2 regions of the Thalassotalea sp. Y01 genome follow, and region 1 is predicted to be linked to the other one. Evidence: predicted binding sites of a transcription regulator. Region 1 holds the regulator's gene; the other holds the start of a gene.

Region 1 (8,323 bases):
AAATGGAGCATTGCAGAGCAACTGAGTGCCTTATTGGTTAAAGTTGATGAGATCCCAAGACAATTGGTGCTTGTTCAAGCCGCGAATGAATCCGCATGGGGTAGCTCACGATTTGCCAAAATAGGGCTTAACTTTTTTGGTATTTGGTGCTTCAAACAGGGCTGTGGCATGGTGCCAAATGGTCGTGATGCTGGCTTAAGACACGAAGTGGCAGCTTTTGATTCGGTTGATGATGTAATCGGCCACTACTTTCTTAATATTAATTCCAATGCCGCATACAATATGCTGCGTCAGATCAGAGCGCAATTAAGAGAGCATGATGTACCATTGCAAGCGGATATCTTAGCAACCGGGCTATTGCCTTATTCTGAGCGAGGTATCGACTACGTCGTTGAAATCAATACTATGCTTAGACATAACCGTCGTTATTTATAATGAGTAAAATGAAGAAATTACTGTTAGCAACATCCATAATGCTGGGCGTTTCAGCGCCAGTCGCGGCTGTTGATCTAGAATATAAAGGCTTTTATCAGCGCCTTAATCTGATTGAAGAAAACAAGTTAGATAAAATCACTATGGCGTTTTATTTGGTTGATTCTTACACGCGCAGTCGTTGTGTTTTAACCGACGCGAAAATGCTTAATAAGAACGGTCAACATGATGCCATTGCCATCGCGGATGATGGTCAATTGTTGGTGCCGTTGTCGCAGTCATACTATGATAATTTTGCGGTATTGCGGGTAGAGCAGCAAGACCCAGGTCAAAACTGCATACTGCAAATGCAAATGCAGGTTAAAGACAAACAACAAAAAGCATTTAGTTTTAGCGAGTTGGCATTGATTACCTGGCAAATGCAGGAATTGGTCGATGAATTTGGTGGCTTACTATCGTTTATGATGCCAAATGTTCAAGGTTTGCATATTGAGATGAAAAAAGCAGATAGCTTGAAGTACATTGACTCTTCACTTCGCGACGCACTTAATTGTGACGGGACGGTGTGTAAACTGCTGATTGATATGGACGATAAGCGCGATGAAAACGCTATAGAGTTTTCATCGCCACCTGTTGTGGTTGCGCCTTGGGTTGAAGAATAGACGAAAGAAAACGACTTTCTAACCGGTGATATACAGACATAAAAAAAGCGAGCTTAGGCTCGCTTTTTATTTTCGAGTTTGGAAACTAGTCCCTTATAAATGCACCTTAACAAGGAAACTAAACGTCGATTCTGTATCTAGGCCTGGGTAATTCAAACCGAATTTGTTTTTCCAATAAGAGTATTCAAAACCTGCTTCAAATTTCTTCGGTACATCAAAGTATTTACCAACATCCAATCGAAGTTGCGGGTTAAAGTGAAAATCAGCTTTGTGGGTCTCTTCTGCAGATGACCAATCAATAAAACCGTCAAACATGAAATCAGCATTACCAACACTAAACGGGTAACCCCATACCAATGTTAATTGCTGATCATTGTCCGTTTGTTCGTTATTGGCTTGGTAGACATTGATATTGGCATAAGCAAAGCCCGGTAATTTTAAATCGGCACCTAAGCCCAATAAGTAGTTATCAAAACTATTAGAGAAGCCGTCTGAATCAAAGGTAGAGTGTTCCCAAGTGCTGGCGACAAACACATCGGTAATAATGCCGTAGCTTAACTTATTGCCGGTAACGTAGCTTAGGCTTAATCGTGGTGAAAGTTCAGAGTAGGTTTCTTTGGCCGCTTGATTGTCTGAATCTTGTTTGTAGTCTAAACGGTCAGCAAAGAAAAACAGGTCGCCCCAGTTGTGCCCTGACGCATGCTCTAAGGTGACCGTTACCACGTCTTCATGTTCGTTTACTTCGTACTCACTGGCATTTTTAAGCAATGAGATTGAATTGTCGCTCCAAAACATTTCTGCATTAGCATAGGCACAAACAAGTGCGGCACCTGCCAAAAGGGCAGATGAAAATAAAGTTTTAAAGGTGTTCATGGGATTCCCTGAAAAATAAAATAGTATTGTTGTCGAGCAAACGGACTCAGTCTATTGCTGAGATTGTTGGTTACTCGGGAGTCTTGTGGTTGCCAAAGACGTCATCTTACTGCCGCCTTTGGCTTGTTTTTATGTGCTTACATAAACATAAACTTGGCTACAAACAAGGCAGCCAAAAACCAGACGCTTGGGCTAATTTCGCCAAAACGGCCAGAGAAAATACGTACTGCAGCGTAGCTGATAAAGCCAAAGGCAATACCATCAGCAATCGAAAAAGTAAGTGGCATGGTAACTAAGATAACAACCACTGGAACCGCATCCATCAGATCGTCCCATTTTACATTAACAAGACCACCAACCATCAATACACCGACAAAAAACAACGCGCCAGCAGTCGCATAGGCTGGGATCATACCCGCAAGTGGAGAGAAGAAAAGCGCCAGTAAAAATAATACGGCAACGGTAACTGCGGTTAAACCTGTGCGGCCACCGGCAGCAACACCTGCGGTACTTTCGACATAGCTTGTGGTGGTTGACGTACCAAATAATGAACCGGCAATGGTTGCGCCAGAATCAGCGAATAATGCTTTTTTAAGGCGCGGTAAGTTACCGTTTTCATCCAGCAATTTACCACGTTGTGCAACGGCTACTAAGGTACCTGAGGTGTCAAACAAATCAACAAATAGGAAAGCAAAAATAACGCTAAGCATGCCAACTTCAAACGCACCAGCGATATCAAGTGCCATAAAGGTTGGTGCGATTGATGGTGGCATTGACATAACGCCAGTGTATTGCACATCGCCAAACATTAGGCCTAATATTGTGATCACTAAAATAGCGATCATTACTGCACCATGAACGTTTAAACTGACCAAACCAACGATTAGGAACAAGCCTAACACCGCCATCATAGGACCAAACGAGGTAATGTCACCTAAGGTTACTAAGGTTGCAGGGCTCGCGACGATGATGCCTGCGTTTTTAAGCGCAATTAACGCTAAAAACATACCAATACCTGCGGCAATACCAAAGCGTAGTGCATGTGGAATTGAATTTATAATCCATTCTCGAACTTTAAACGCACTCAAAAGAGTAAATATAACACCGGAAATAAATACACCACCAAGGGCAACATTCCAGCTATAACCTAACTCTAGAACCACGGTAAAGGTAAAAAATGCGTTGAGTCCCATGCCAGGTGCTAACGCAATAGGGTAGTTGGCATAAAAGCCCATTATGAGACAACCGATAGCCGCAGCTAAACAGGTTGCGACGAATACCGCGCCTTGGTCCATACCCGTCATTGCTAACATGCTTGGGTTTACAAAAATGATGTAACCCATGGTTAGAAAGGTAGTAAAACCCGCCAATATCTCTTGCTTTACATTTGTACCATGTTCAGCAAGTTTGAATAGTTTTTCAAACATTAGTTTGTTTCCTGAAGATGTATGCATTGTTTTTGCGTAGCCAGTCATACTGCTGTTAACATCGCTGTTACATAAGGACTGACCAGTTTTAAAAATCGCGGTATTTTACGTAATTTTGTTACAAATTGTAAGCTATTTTGTTCGTTTTTGCAGATTGACGCCTATTCTGACGAAATATAAAAACAAACGATAGATCTTGCTATGCAACTAGGATCTATCCGGCAATGCAATCGGTAATGAAACCGCCTTTAAAAACGCAATAAAAAAGCCCAAGCGCTTGCTCGGGCTGTGCTGGCTGATTCAATAGCTCTACAATCTATTAACTCAACAATGGTTAAAGATGGTTATTCGAGGAACGGAGATTGATAACCGTCTGGTTTTATCGCCATTAAATCACAATTGAGTCGATCGATAACATGCTCTGCGGTATTACCTATAAGCACAGCGGATAACCCCGTGCGGCCGACGGTACCTAAAATCACCAATTCGGCATCGATTTGGTTGGCAACTTTCTCGATCACATCTTCAGGTAAACCTTCTTCGACATGCAAATACTCAGCGCTGATATTAAATTTGTCGGCGTGTTGCTGCACTACATCAGCGTGGTGGTTTTTCATGGTTTGATTGTATTCATTAGCATCAAACTCTGGAATTTCAATGGCAATATTAATCGGAGTGCCTGGGTAAGAGTTTACCAAATGAACATCAGCTTTGACCAAGCGGCCAAGATTTTGTGCTTCTTCGGTGATTTTACGGTTCAGTGATTGATGCTCTTCTTCTTCACTGCCAGCATTGACGGCGGCAAGTATATGTCCGCCTTCTGGCCATTGATGATCTTTGACCAATAACAGAGGCACCCAACATTTTCGAATTAAGTGCCAGTCTGTTGGGGTAAAAATAACCGATTGCAATGTAGGGTGTTCATGGGTACTTTTTAATACCACATCGAATTGTTGGTCTCGTACCTGCGATAAAACGGCTTCAAACGGGCGATTATGCCAAATCACTTTAATGTCCATATCGCTTTCATACTGTTCGGTGATCTCTTTTAGCCAAACGCTGCGATCATTTACCACGGTTTCACGCATGGCTTCTCGCTCGTCTCCAGACAGCATGGTGGTCATCTCGTAAGAGAAATCATAAATAACCAATAACGCGGTAATACGGGCGCCAGTTTCCTTGGCTAGAGTACAGGCTCTTGCTAACGCCTTTTGCTCTTCTGTGGTGGGATCGACAACTGCAAGTATATTTTGATATTTTTCCATAACATGCCTCGTAACCTTAACGTGGTTCGTAGCACGCCTTGCTGGGCTATAAAGCCAGCATAGACGGCAAAGATCAGTACGCTATAGATAAGCTTAACTGGTCAATGAGGATGTTACAAATTTGTTAATGAAGTTTCCTGTAAGGTGTTGATTTAAATCAACCAATACAACACCTTACAGGTATAAAAACGGGTTATTTATTTAAGCCAGCCAATTTGAATAGGGCGTCTTTGTCGAGGATGGAGATCAACTTATTTTCAACTTTGATTAAGCCATCTTTTTGGAATCGGGTCATCAACCGAGAAATGGTTTCTATGGTAAGGCCAATGTAGTTTCCAATTTCGCTGCGGGTCATAGGCAAGTTAAATTGCGTCGGTGACAAGTGACGACTGCCTAAGCGACGACCGTAGTTCGCTAAAAATGTGGCGAGCTTCTCTTCCGCGTTTTTACGGTTTAGTAGCAGTAACATCTCATTATTACACTGAATTTCATCGCTCATTAGATTTAACATTTGCGACTTTAAGCGTGGGATCTTATTCGATAAGGTATCGAGAACCTCAAATGGGATTTCACACACCATGGATGTTTCTAATGCCTTAGCAAAGCTTGGGTGATGTCTTGACGCTAATGCATCAAAGCCCATTAAATCGCCTGCCAAGTGAAAGCCGGTGATTTGCTCTTCACCTTGTTCGGAAATAATAAAGGTTTTAAAGGTACCAGAACGAATTGCGTACAAGGTTTGCAGTTGTTCGCCAGCTTTAAAAATTTGCGTATTCTTTTGAATCGGTTTTTTACGTTGAATGATATCGTCTAATAAATTTAGTTCGTTTTCATTCAAGCTAAACGGTAAGCAAAGTTCGCTGATACTGCAGTTTTGGCACTTGATGTTTTGTGCTATAGAGATTGCCATAAATTGATATTTATCCAGTTAATGCGTCAATAACATTAGTAAACGTAAGGTTACTAAAATATTTGATTTAGAGCAATAAACAATGAATAAACACCATAGGCGATTAACAAAATGCCACTGATTTTCTTAAAAAGTAACGAACTTATAAGGTTGGTAACCGATTGAACACTGGTTGATAACACTAATAACGCTGGCAAGGTACCGATACCAAACGCCAACATGATCATCGCCCCTTGACTGGCACTGCCGGCAGCTAATGCCCATGTGAGTGTAGAATAGACTAGGCCACAGGGCAGCCAGCCCCAAATAACACCGAGTAATAGCGCTTGTTTAGCATTCTTTATCGGCAGTAAGTGTTTGGCAAATGGTTGAATATAGCGCCACAGGTATTTACCTGCAGTTTCGATATGCGTCAATACAAACCACATTCTTGCGATATACAAACCAAGTAGAATAATGAAAATGGCGGCGATGGCTTTTAACCATAAAACTTGGATACCTATCGACTTTATCGCTAGGGAGCCCGTAAAACCGGCGACAGCGCCAAAAAAGGTATAAGATGCTATACGGCCTAGGTTATAGCTTAACGCTTTACTCAGTTGATTTGAGCTATCACCTGTGGTGGTTAGCATAGACGAGATACCACCACACATGGCGATACAGTGCCCCGCACCGGCAATACCAATCAATAGGGCAGAGAGAAAATCTAAAGTCATTAATTATCGCTTGAGTTTGGTTTGTCGTCGGCGTGAGACTCGGCGTCTGGCATTTTTTGGCTTGGCTTTTGGCCTGGCGTTTGTTTTTTCTCTTCGTCAAACAAAATACTCATACCTTGCTTTTCCAGATCATCAAACTGTTCAGCTTTTACCGCCCAAAAGAATAGATAAATGGCAATGGCGGTAAATAAGATGGCGATAGGGATTAGGATGTAAATGACGCTCATGTATCAATAACCTAAAGTTAATTTATTTTAGCAATCTCAAAGAGTTGGTAACGACAATAATCGAGCTTGCTGACATACCTAATACTGCCATATATGGGGTAATAAAACCACAAACCGCCAATGGCAAGACAATGGCATTATAGGCAAATGCCCAGGCAAAGTTCTGTTTTATGATACGACCCGTTTTACTGGATATGGTCATTAAGTCGAGAACACTGCTCAGTTTATTATTGAGCAAAATTACGTCGGCACCGCTTTTTGCTATTTCGGTACCACTCCCCATGGCAATAGCAACATGCGCTTGTGCAAATACCGGCGAGTCATTAACGCCATCACCAACCATAGCCACGGTTTTACCTTGCGCTTGTTTACCTGCAAGGATTGTTAATTTATCTTGCGCAGAGCAGGTATGGTGATGCTCATCGAGTTGTAATGCTTGATTAAATTTATCCACGCCAGCCTGGTTATCGCCACTGATCAACAGAGTTTCGGTGTGCTGTTGTTGTAATGCATTAATGACGTTAACCGTGTCGTCACGCATCACGTCATCAAGGTAGAGTACCGCCACCACTTGTTGGTTTATGGTGAGTATGCATTGAGCATCTTTATATTGCTCATCGACATTAGCAAAGCTGGCAATCCAGTTAACTTTACCGATGGCCAACTGTTGTTTTTTTCGTACGGCTTTAATGCCACAACCTGGGACAATATCGACATGTTCGACATTGATGTTAAAATCACGATAGGCTGCGAAAGCTTTGGCTATAGGGTGCTCAGAATGACTTTCCATTGCGGCTATGGTGGCCAGAATCGTATTCTTATCAAGTTTGCTATCAAGATTGCCGTTCAACAGTTTGCAATCGACTAAGGTGAATTCACCATTGGTCAAGGTTCCTGTCTTATCAAACGCTATGCTATCGACTTTCGGCATTGCTTCTAATACGTGACCTGACTTGATCATTATGCCGTCTCGGTTGAGTCGGATGGTGCCACAGGTTAAGGCCGTTGGTGTTGCCAACGACAAAGCACAAGGGCAGGTAGCCACCAAGACCGACAAGGTGATCCAAAACGCTTCGGATGGCATGTGTTGTGACCAAAATATCGAGGTTCCTATGGCGGTAAGCAAGATAATACCGACAAAATATTGGGCGATACGGTCAGACAATTGCGCAATGGCGGGTTTATGAGCTTGCGCGTTTTCACTGAGTCGAATCAGGTTGGTCAAAAAACTGTCTGAATTGGTTTTATTGATTTCAATATTGATATTGCCATCACCGTTAACCGTGCCGGCAAAAACATTCGCACCTAAAGCCTTGGCTACGGGGGCATGTTCACCTGTTAGCATGGACTCATCAACACTGGAGCGGCCATGAATAACGACACCATCTCCAGGAATGGTTTCACCAGGCTTTACGATAACCTGATCGCCCACCACAAGTTGTTTTGCGCTTATAACGAGTTCCTGACCATCGAGCAATTTTGTCGCGGTCAAGGGCATAAGTTTTAACAAGTTGGCTGACACTTCCGCAGCACGTGCTCGGGCTCGAAACTCTAAAAATTTACCTATCAATAATAAGAAGGTGAACATGGCAAGTGATTCAAAATACACTTCACCGGTTTGCATGAATGTCGCCCAGGTGCTGGCACAAAAGGCGAGAATGATGGCAATCGAAACCGGCACGTCCATCGATAATCTGCGAGCACGCAGGGCACTCATGGCGCCAAGATAAAACGGTAAGGCACCATAGGTGACAATCGGCAGTGTTAATACAAAACTTGTGCCTCGTAAGTAGGTCAAGTTATGCTCGGAT
Region 2 (8,323 bases), on a different contig from region 1:
TATCCAGTACTAATGATCGATCTAGCTCTTGTTTCAAAAATTCGAAGTTTTCTTGATCGATGCCGCCTTCTTGCAGATCTTTTTCAAGTTCCGTTAGGTGCTCGTAATACAAATCTTTATTGGTTTGACCGCGCATATTTGATTGGTCAGCTTGGTATAAACGGCGTTGGAAAAAATGGCGCCAAATAAACAAAATTGCCAACAACAGTAGCAATACAGCAAAAATATAAAAAGTTGTCATAATGGGCCTTTAGTCCTTGAGAATATCTTCAAGTTGTTTTTGTTGTTCTGCAGACAATGCTTTCGTTTGGCGTTGTTTTTTACGCAACAGCGAAATCACCACGATCAGACCTATTAATACAAACGCCGCCGGACCAAACCAAAGAGCGTAGGTCAGCTCATTTACTTTTGGGCGATACAATACATACTCACCATAGCGCTCAACCATAAAGTTCATGATCTCACTGTCTGAGCGACCATCAAGTAACATGGTGTAGACTTCTTTACGTAAGTCTGCCGCTATTGGTGAATTTGAATCCGCTAGATTTTGATTTTGACACTTAGGGCAGCGCAGCTCATAGTTCAATTCCGCAAAGCGCTTTTTCATTACCTCGTCAGGAAACTCATAGGTATCGATTGGACTAGCCTGTATTGACATCGCCGCCATCGCTGCAAATATCAAGGTCAGTATTGCCATCCATTGTGACTTTGCTATAGATAATCGGTTCATTGCTTAACTACCGCCCATTTCCATTTCAATTTGATTTATTAACGGCAGAAACTCTCGTTGCCATACGTTTTTTTCCAGTACACCAGCAAAACGCTTACGGATAATATTATTGTGATCGACCACAAAAGTTTCCGGTGCGCCATAGACGCCTAAATCGAGGCCAAGCTTGCCATCAACATCGTAGACTGAGAATTGATAAGGGTCTTTGTAATACTGCAACCATTCTACGGCAGCACCGCGCTCGTCTTTGTAATTAATGCCATACACACTAAAGCGAGGATCCTTAGATAACTTAACTAAGAACGGGTGCTCAATTTTACATGACGGGCACCAAGTGGCCCAAACATTGACAATTTTAATGCCCGGATTAAAGTTTTCCGAGGTCATGGTTTGTCCAGCATCTTTTAATTTAGTGAGCTGAAACTGTGGAAACGATTTGCCCACCAAAGCCGACGGCATATCCTGTGGGTTTAAACTCAAACCACGGAATAACAAAAGACCCAACAGTAAAAACAACACTAAAGGGATCAGGCGAATTACAACTTTCATTAACTAAGCTCCAACCTCAGCTTCGGCACTGACAACACCGTTGTCGACAACTTTTTGCTCGCTGCGTTTCGTCTTACGGCGACGATAACGTTTATCCAGCATGGCAAAGATACCGCCCATGCCCATAAAGATTGCACCTAGCCATATCCAACGTACAAACGGTTTGTAATGCACACGCACGGCCCAGGCACCAGCACCGAGTGGATCGCCTAATGCGACATAAACATCACGAAACAGTCCAGGATTAATCGCCGCTTCAGTCATGCCCATGGTTTGCACTCGATATGTGCGACGTTCTGGTTGCAACAAATCGATCATCTCACCGTCATCATACAACGCGATTTGACCTTGTTCCGCTGAATAATTTGGCCCTTCAACGGCTTTAACACCATTGAACTCTACCTCGTAACCTGACACCTCAACACGGGTACCTGGCGACATCTTGATATTACTTTCCTGTTCATAGGTTGACACCATGGTCACACCGACGATGGTAACGCCAATACCAATATGCGCAACCGCCATGCCCAAGTGTGACAAACTAAGGCGCTTGAACTGCCATTGACCTTTGCCAATATGAATTTGATTCTTTAAATCTTTCGCGGCGACCAGCATGACCCATGTCGCTAACGTGATACCAAAAGCAACGGAGCTAATAAATTGACCGCCATATAACACTGGAAATGCCAAACCAAATAATACCGCAAAGATAGATATCCACTTAAGTTGACGACTAAGTTCACCTTTTTTCGCTTTCTTCCAGCGAATCAGAGGCCCAATGCCCATAAAGATAAACATCGTTGACATTATCGGTACGAACACCGCGTTAAAATACGGAGGTCCAACGGATATTTTGCCCATGCCCAGCGCATCAATAATCAATGGATACAGGGTACCGAGTAACACGGTTACCGCAGCTGCAACTAAAAAGACATTACAAATCAGAATCGCCGTCTCACGAGAGACCAATTCAAAGCGCGAGAAACTGCCAACATTGGTACCACGAATTGCGTACAGCAATAACGAACAACCGACGGCAATCGCTAGCAGTACTAATATAAAGCTACCTCGCGTTGGGTCAGCCGCGAACGAATGCACCGATGTCAGTACGCCAGAACGTACGAGGAAGGTTCCCAGCAAGCTTAAGCTAAACGTAAAGATAGCCAATAACACGGTCCAATTTCGAAATGCGCCACGTTTTTCGGTCACCGCTAATGAGTGTATTAACGCGGTGCCAACTAACCACGGCATAAAAGAGGCATTTTCAACCGGATCCCAGAACCACCAGCCACCCCAGCCAAGTTCGTAATACGCCCACCAACTGCCCAACGCGATACCTATGGTTAAAAACATCCATGCGGCTAATGTCCAAGGTCGTGACCAACGTGCCCAAGCCGCATCCATTTTGCCACACATCAACGCAGCTATAGCGAAGGCAAAGGCAACGGAAAAACCAACATAGCCCATGTACAACATAGGCGGATGGATGATAAGGCCAACATCTTGCAACAATGGATTTAAGTCTCGCCCTTCCATCGGCATGTTAGGCAATAAGCGTTCAAATGGATTAGAGGTGAAGATGGTAAAGGCCATAAAGCCAACCGCAACCATGCCCATAATCGCAAGAACACGGGATACAAATGCTTGATCGACATGTTTAGAAAACTTGGCGACCGCCATGGTCCATGCCGTCAGTGAAAACACCCACAGTAATAATGAGCCTTCATGACCGCCCCATACGGCACTAATTTTGAAATAATAAGGAAGCTGCGAGTTCGAATGCCCCGCGACGTACTTTACTGAAAAATCATCAACGACAAAGCAATAGCCGAGCAACAGAATACTTATTGTCGTAAATAAAAACATTGCGCTTGTTAGTGGTTTGGCATAGTTAATAAGTCGCTGGTTTTGACCATACACGCCCACCAAAGGGACTATAGACAAACACACAGCAAACGCCATAGCTATGATAAGCGACAGCAGGCCAAGTTCAGGAATCATTCACTTCTCCAGAATTGCATTAAGCAAACTCTATCTTATTGGGTACACAGTAAAATGGGTAAAATCGAACCATTATACCAACACCGATCAATATTAAAACGTAAATAGCAGCAAAAATGTTTAACAAAGTGCGTCAAAAAGCCATTTAAATCAGCATAACGTATAAGAAATCTAGTTGCACATATACTAGATAACAACAAACAATGCCTATTTGATATAGATTAATTGTATTGGTTCAGCCTCGTAATAAACTGAGCAACAAACTCTGCCAACAACTTTAGTGAATATTTTTATTAAAGTCTTCTTTTGCGACGCACAAAGAAGTAGAATTGGCACTAAAATAAACAACTTATTGAACAACAGGTGGCCCTTGAGCAATACCCCATATTTGCTACAAGCTGACAATTTGACCTGCATTCGTGAAGACCGAATCTTGTTTGAAGATTTGAACTTTTCCGTGAGTGCCGGCGATATTATTCAGATTGAAGGCGCAAATGGCACCGGTAAAACCAGCCTGTTACGAATTCTCTCTGGTTTATCAATGCCTTATGCGGGCCATGTGCGTTTCGCTGGTGAGGATATCCACCACATTAATGAAGAGTTCAATCAAGACTTGTTGTTTTTAGGTCATTTGCCAGGGGTTAAAGGTGAAATGACCAGTGAAGAAAATTTACGTTTTTATCTGAGCTTGCACGGTCTCGATGCCGAACTTGCTGAACAAACCCTTGAACAAGTCAATTTGTATGGCTTTGAAGATGCCAAAGCCGGTCATTTAAGTGCCGGTCAACATCGCCGCATTGCGCTTGCTCGTTTATGGCAAAGTAATGCGCGTATTTGGATCTTAGATGAACCTTTTACGGCAATCGATAAAAACGGCGTTAAAAAACTGGAACAGTTGTTATTAGCCCATGCCGAAAAAGGCGGTTGTGTTATTTTAACCACTCACCAAGACCTAAGTTTGCCGTCAGAGCAGTACCAAAAAATCACCTTAGAGCACAGCTATTATGGAGAATAAGCATGTCATTATCCTATAGCTCTGCCTTTATGCTCATTTTGAAACGCGATTTAACCATCGCCTTTCGTCATCGCGACGACATTGTTAACCCGTTGCTGTTCTTTATTATTGTTTGTTCTTTATTTCCGTTAGGCATTGGCCCGGCAAGCAATACCTTAATGAAAATTGCACCAGGGGTTATTTGGGTTGCTGCCCTGCTCGCCACCTTATTGTCACTGGAACGATTATTTAAAAATGATCACCAAGACGGTTCGTTAGAACAGATGCTATTAAGCCCGTGCCCGAATTTCATCTTAGTTTTAGCAAAAATAACCGCACACTGGTTGATCACTGGGCTGCCGTTGATTATCATCGCGCCATTACTCGGTGTATTACTGAATTTGCATGAGCAAAGCTTTATCGCATTGATGTTAACCCTTTTGGTGGGCACACCCGTATTAAGTTTATTAGGGGCTATCGGTGTGGCATTGACCGTTGGCTTGAAAAAAGGCGGTGTGTTGTTGAGTTTACTGGTATTGCCTTTATATATACCCGTACTTATATTCGCCACTAACGCCATTGATGCAGCCAGTATGAATTTGCCCTATAATGGCCAACTGGCAGTAATTGCTGCGTTGTTTTTTGGTTCTCTAACTTTGGCACCTTTTGCGGTAAGCGCCGCTTTGAAAGTGAGTACAAACTAATATGTGGAAATGGTTACACCCATACGCTAATCCAGAAATCAGCTACCATTTTTGCGGTAAGCTGACACCTTGGTTGACGGCTATCGCCATTATTTTATTGACGGTCGGCATGGCATTCGGCTTGCTATTTTCTCCAGCTGATTATCAACAAGGTGAAAGCGTTCGCATCTTTTATCTGCATGTACCATCTGCCATGTTATCGATGGGCATTTATCTAGGTATGGCCATTGCCGCATTGTGTGGTCTGGTTTGGCAGTTGAAACTCGCTGAAGCATCTATTGCGGCCCTCGCGCCGATTGGTGCGGCATTTACCGCCATAGCATTATTTACAGGCGCCGCTTGGGGCAAGCCAATGTGGGGCACATGGTGGGTATGGGATGCTCGATTAACATCAGAGCTGATCTTACTATTCCTCTATTTTGGTGTGATTGCCTTGCACAATGCTTTTGATGATAAGGCGCTGGCAGGTAAAGCAGCGAGCGTATTGGCATTGGTTGGTGTGATTAATTTGCCGATTATTCATTATTCGGTTGAATGGTGGAACACCTTGCATCAAGGGGCAACCATCTCAAAATTTGAGAAGCCATCGATGTCTACGGATATGCTGATACCATTTTTGATATGTTTTCTCGGCTTCGCCTTTTTGGTTGGCAGTTTATTTTGCGTTCGATTCAGAGCACAAATTATCGAACGAAATGCCATGCGCCCTTGGGTTAAAGAACTTGCGATGAAGGCTCAGTAGGAGAAATAGCATGGCATTTGACAGCATAAGTGAATTTTTTAATATGGGTGGCTATGGCTTTTATGTCTGGCTATCTTATGCGTTTTGCGCGGTATTGCTAACCGCATTAACCATCAACAGTATGGGTATGCAAAACGCTTTGTTTAAAAAAATTAAGCAAAGACTCAAACGTGAGGCCAAACTTAAACAAGCCGCCGAACGTCGTAAACAAGGTATGTAGTATGAATCCTCGTCGTAAAAAAAGATTAACTATTATTAGCTCCATTCTCGCTGGTGTGGCCATTGTTGCCGGTTTATCGCTGTATGCACTTAGCACAAACATAGATTTGTTCTTTACCCCGTCAGAAATCGTTAACGGTAAAGACGATACCGGTGAAAAGCCCGTTGTCGGGCAACGTATTCGTGTTGGCGGTTTGGTTGTCGCTGGTACAGTGAATAGAGATTCAGAAAGTTTAAAAGTACAATTTAAGCTGATTGATACCGGGCCGATGATCACAGTTAAATACGATGGCATCTTGCCAGACCTATTTCGTGAGGGGCAGGGTATTGTTGCACAAGGTACGTTAATAGAACCAACGGTGCTTGAAGCTAGTGAAGTACTGGCTAAACATGACGAAGAGTACATGCCAAAAGAAATCGCTGAAAAAGTTGGCAAGCATCACCAAAAGCCAACTTATAACTAGAGACGCCGTATTACGTCTTTTATAAAGTCCGCCTTATGCGGACTTTTTTGTTTTTATGGCAACAATTGATACCAGTTACAACCTCAATCCGGCCAAATAATGTGCCAAGTTAAGAAAAAAACTTCAAGCAAAGCGCAAAAAAAAAGCGAATTAGGGACTTAAAATGTTTCAAGTTTGCAACAGCCAGCATGGTTGATTACAAACTGTTACAGATGGATGTTTTCCGAAAATTTATCACAAACTACTGTTTTAATTGGAGAAAACCATGGCATCTGGTCGTTTATTCAACAGACACATATTGCTCGATATATAACCAACAACACATGACACCTGTCAAAACATAAAAATAAAAACATAACAATCAATACCTTAAGGCATCATGCAACATATCATTAACAGCTCTTGCGGCTGTGTTACATAGCATTCTCCTTGGTTACACATTTCTCATAAGATGTGACCGAACGTAACGAGCGAATAAAAATTTTAACGCTCATTATCTATCCCCAGGAGTAAATTATGTTTAATAAGAATTTAATAACAAGAGCATTAATGCTTGGTGCCGCAGCATCGACGACGATGTTTTCCGCAAACACCAAAGCTGAAGAAAATGAAACAGCCGATGTAGAACGCATTGAAGTTACCGGTTCTCGTATCAAGCGCGCCGATATGGAAACAGCGAGTCCGGTTACGGTTATTGGTGCTGAAGAAATTCTTGCCTCAGGTGCAACCTCAATCGACCAAGTATTACAAAAAACCACAGCAGCAAGTGGTGCAATGACGAACCCAGGCATTAATAACGGTTCAGGTGGTAACGCGACCATCAACCTACGTGGTTTAGGCTCTAACCGTACCCTAGTGTTGGTTAACGGCCGTCGTATGATTAATTCAGGTACCGGTGCGTCGTCATCAGTTGATTTGAACACCATCCCTGTTTCTATGATTCAACGTGTTGAAGTTCTTAAAGATGGTGCTTCTGCGGTATACGGTTCCGATGCTGTTGCAGGTGTTGTGAACATCATTCTAAAGAAAGATTTTGAAGGCTTTGAGATTAATACCTCTGGTGGTATCTCAGGCGAAGGCGACGGTGAAGAATTTAGCATCGACGTCACCATGGGTGGTTCTTTCGACAAAGGTAATGTTGTCGTTGGTATCCAATATATGGACCGTGGCGAAGTAGGCATGGGTGACCGCGATGGCACTAAGTGTGATTACACCGAAGTTGAAAACGGTAATGGCGATCTTGAACTAGCCTGTGGTGGTTCAAGCTACACGCCATACGGTCACATCTGGTCAGGTGATAAGAGCTTGCAAGGTGAAGAAGGCGGTGGCTGGCACGAATTTGGTGCCGACGACAAGTATAACTACAACCCAGAAAGCTACTTGTACACACCAATGCAGAAACTAAACATCACAGGTTTAGGTACCTATGAAGTGTCTGATTACACCATGTTCTTCTCAGAAATGATGTACTCAAAGCGTTGGTCAGAGCAACAAATGGCACCACAGCCGGTATGGTTTGATTTTGAATACCAAGACTGGATGGGTGACTCGTTACTAGAGCACGGCATCAACTATGGGGACGATATTTCTTACGGTCGTCGTATGACCGACACCGGTGCTCGTGAGTTTTCACAAACGGTTGATACCGTGCGCGTTGTTGCTGGTTTAGAAGGTGAATTGGATAACGGTTGGACTTGGGATACATCAGTAACCTTTGGCCGTAATGACTCTGTAGACAAGCTAGCTAACCTGCACAATATGGGTATGATTCAGCAAGACATTGAAGCCGGTGTATTTAACCCGCTAGATCAATCGTCTTGGCAGCCAGAAACCATGGGTGAGTACGTTTACACTGAAGTAAACAGTGGTGGTAGTGAAATGTTTGTTCTTGCCGGTTCATTAGCCGGTGAAGTTATGGAA

The links. The regulator FNR, encoded in region 1, switches genes on or off when oxygen is low (the NO sensors DNR and NnrR bind a similar motif). The targets are predictions, from matches to a motif close to TTGATCTAGATCAA.
Region 2: a site for FNR is predicted at 3,492-3,505, ahead of ccmA (cytochrome c biogenesis heme-transporting ATPase CcmA). Genes of this name have one in related genera too.

The regions. Positions count from the first base shown of each region.
Region 1 covers NZ_JABBXG010000002.1:266,485-274,807, reverse strand. Annotated here, with positions in the region: gene HII16_RS04100 (glucosaminidase domain-containing protein) at 1-435, shown strand, start outside; gene HII16_RS04095 (DUF2987 domain-containing protein) at 444-1,094, shown strand; gene HII16_RS04090 (outer membrane protein OmpK) at 1,188-1,967, opposite strand; gene HII16_RS04085 (NCS2 family permease) at 2,105-3,394, opposite strand; gene uspE (universal stress protein UspE) at 3,739-4,659, opposite strand; gene fnr (fumarate/nitrate reduction transcriptional regulator Fnr) at 4,853-5,569, opposite strand; gene HII16_RS04070 (sulfite exporter TauE/SafE family protein) at 5,623-6,285, opposite strand; gene ccoS (cbb3-type cytochrome oxidase assembly protein CcoS) at 6,285-6,512, opposite strand; gene HII16_RS04060 (heavy metal translocating P-type ATPase) at 6,535-8,323, opposite strand, start outside.
Region 2 covers NZ_JABBXG010000003.1:199,617-207,939, reverse strand. Annotated here, with positions in the region: gene ccmI (c-type cytochrome biogenesis protein CcmI) at 1-241, opposite strand, end outside; gene HII16_RS05805 (cytochrome c-type biogenesis protein) at 251-730, opposite strand; gene HII16_RS05800 (DsbE family thiol:disulfide interchange protein) at 734-1,279, opposite strand; gene HII16_RS05795 (heme lyase CcmF/NrfE family subunit) at 1,283-3,280, opposite strand; gene ccmA (cytochrome c biogenesis heme-transporting ATPase CcmA) at 3,651-4,295, shown strand; gene ccmB (heme exporter protein CcmB) at 4,292-4,978, shown strand; gene HII16_RS05780 (heme ABC transporter permease) at 4,980-5,720, shown strand; gene ccmD (heme exporter protein CcmD) at 5,731-5,940, shown strand; gene ccmE (cytochrome c maturation protein CcmE) at 5,942-6,403, shown strand; gene HII16_RS05765 (TonB-dependent receptor) at 6,920-8,323, shown strand, end outside.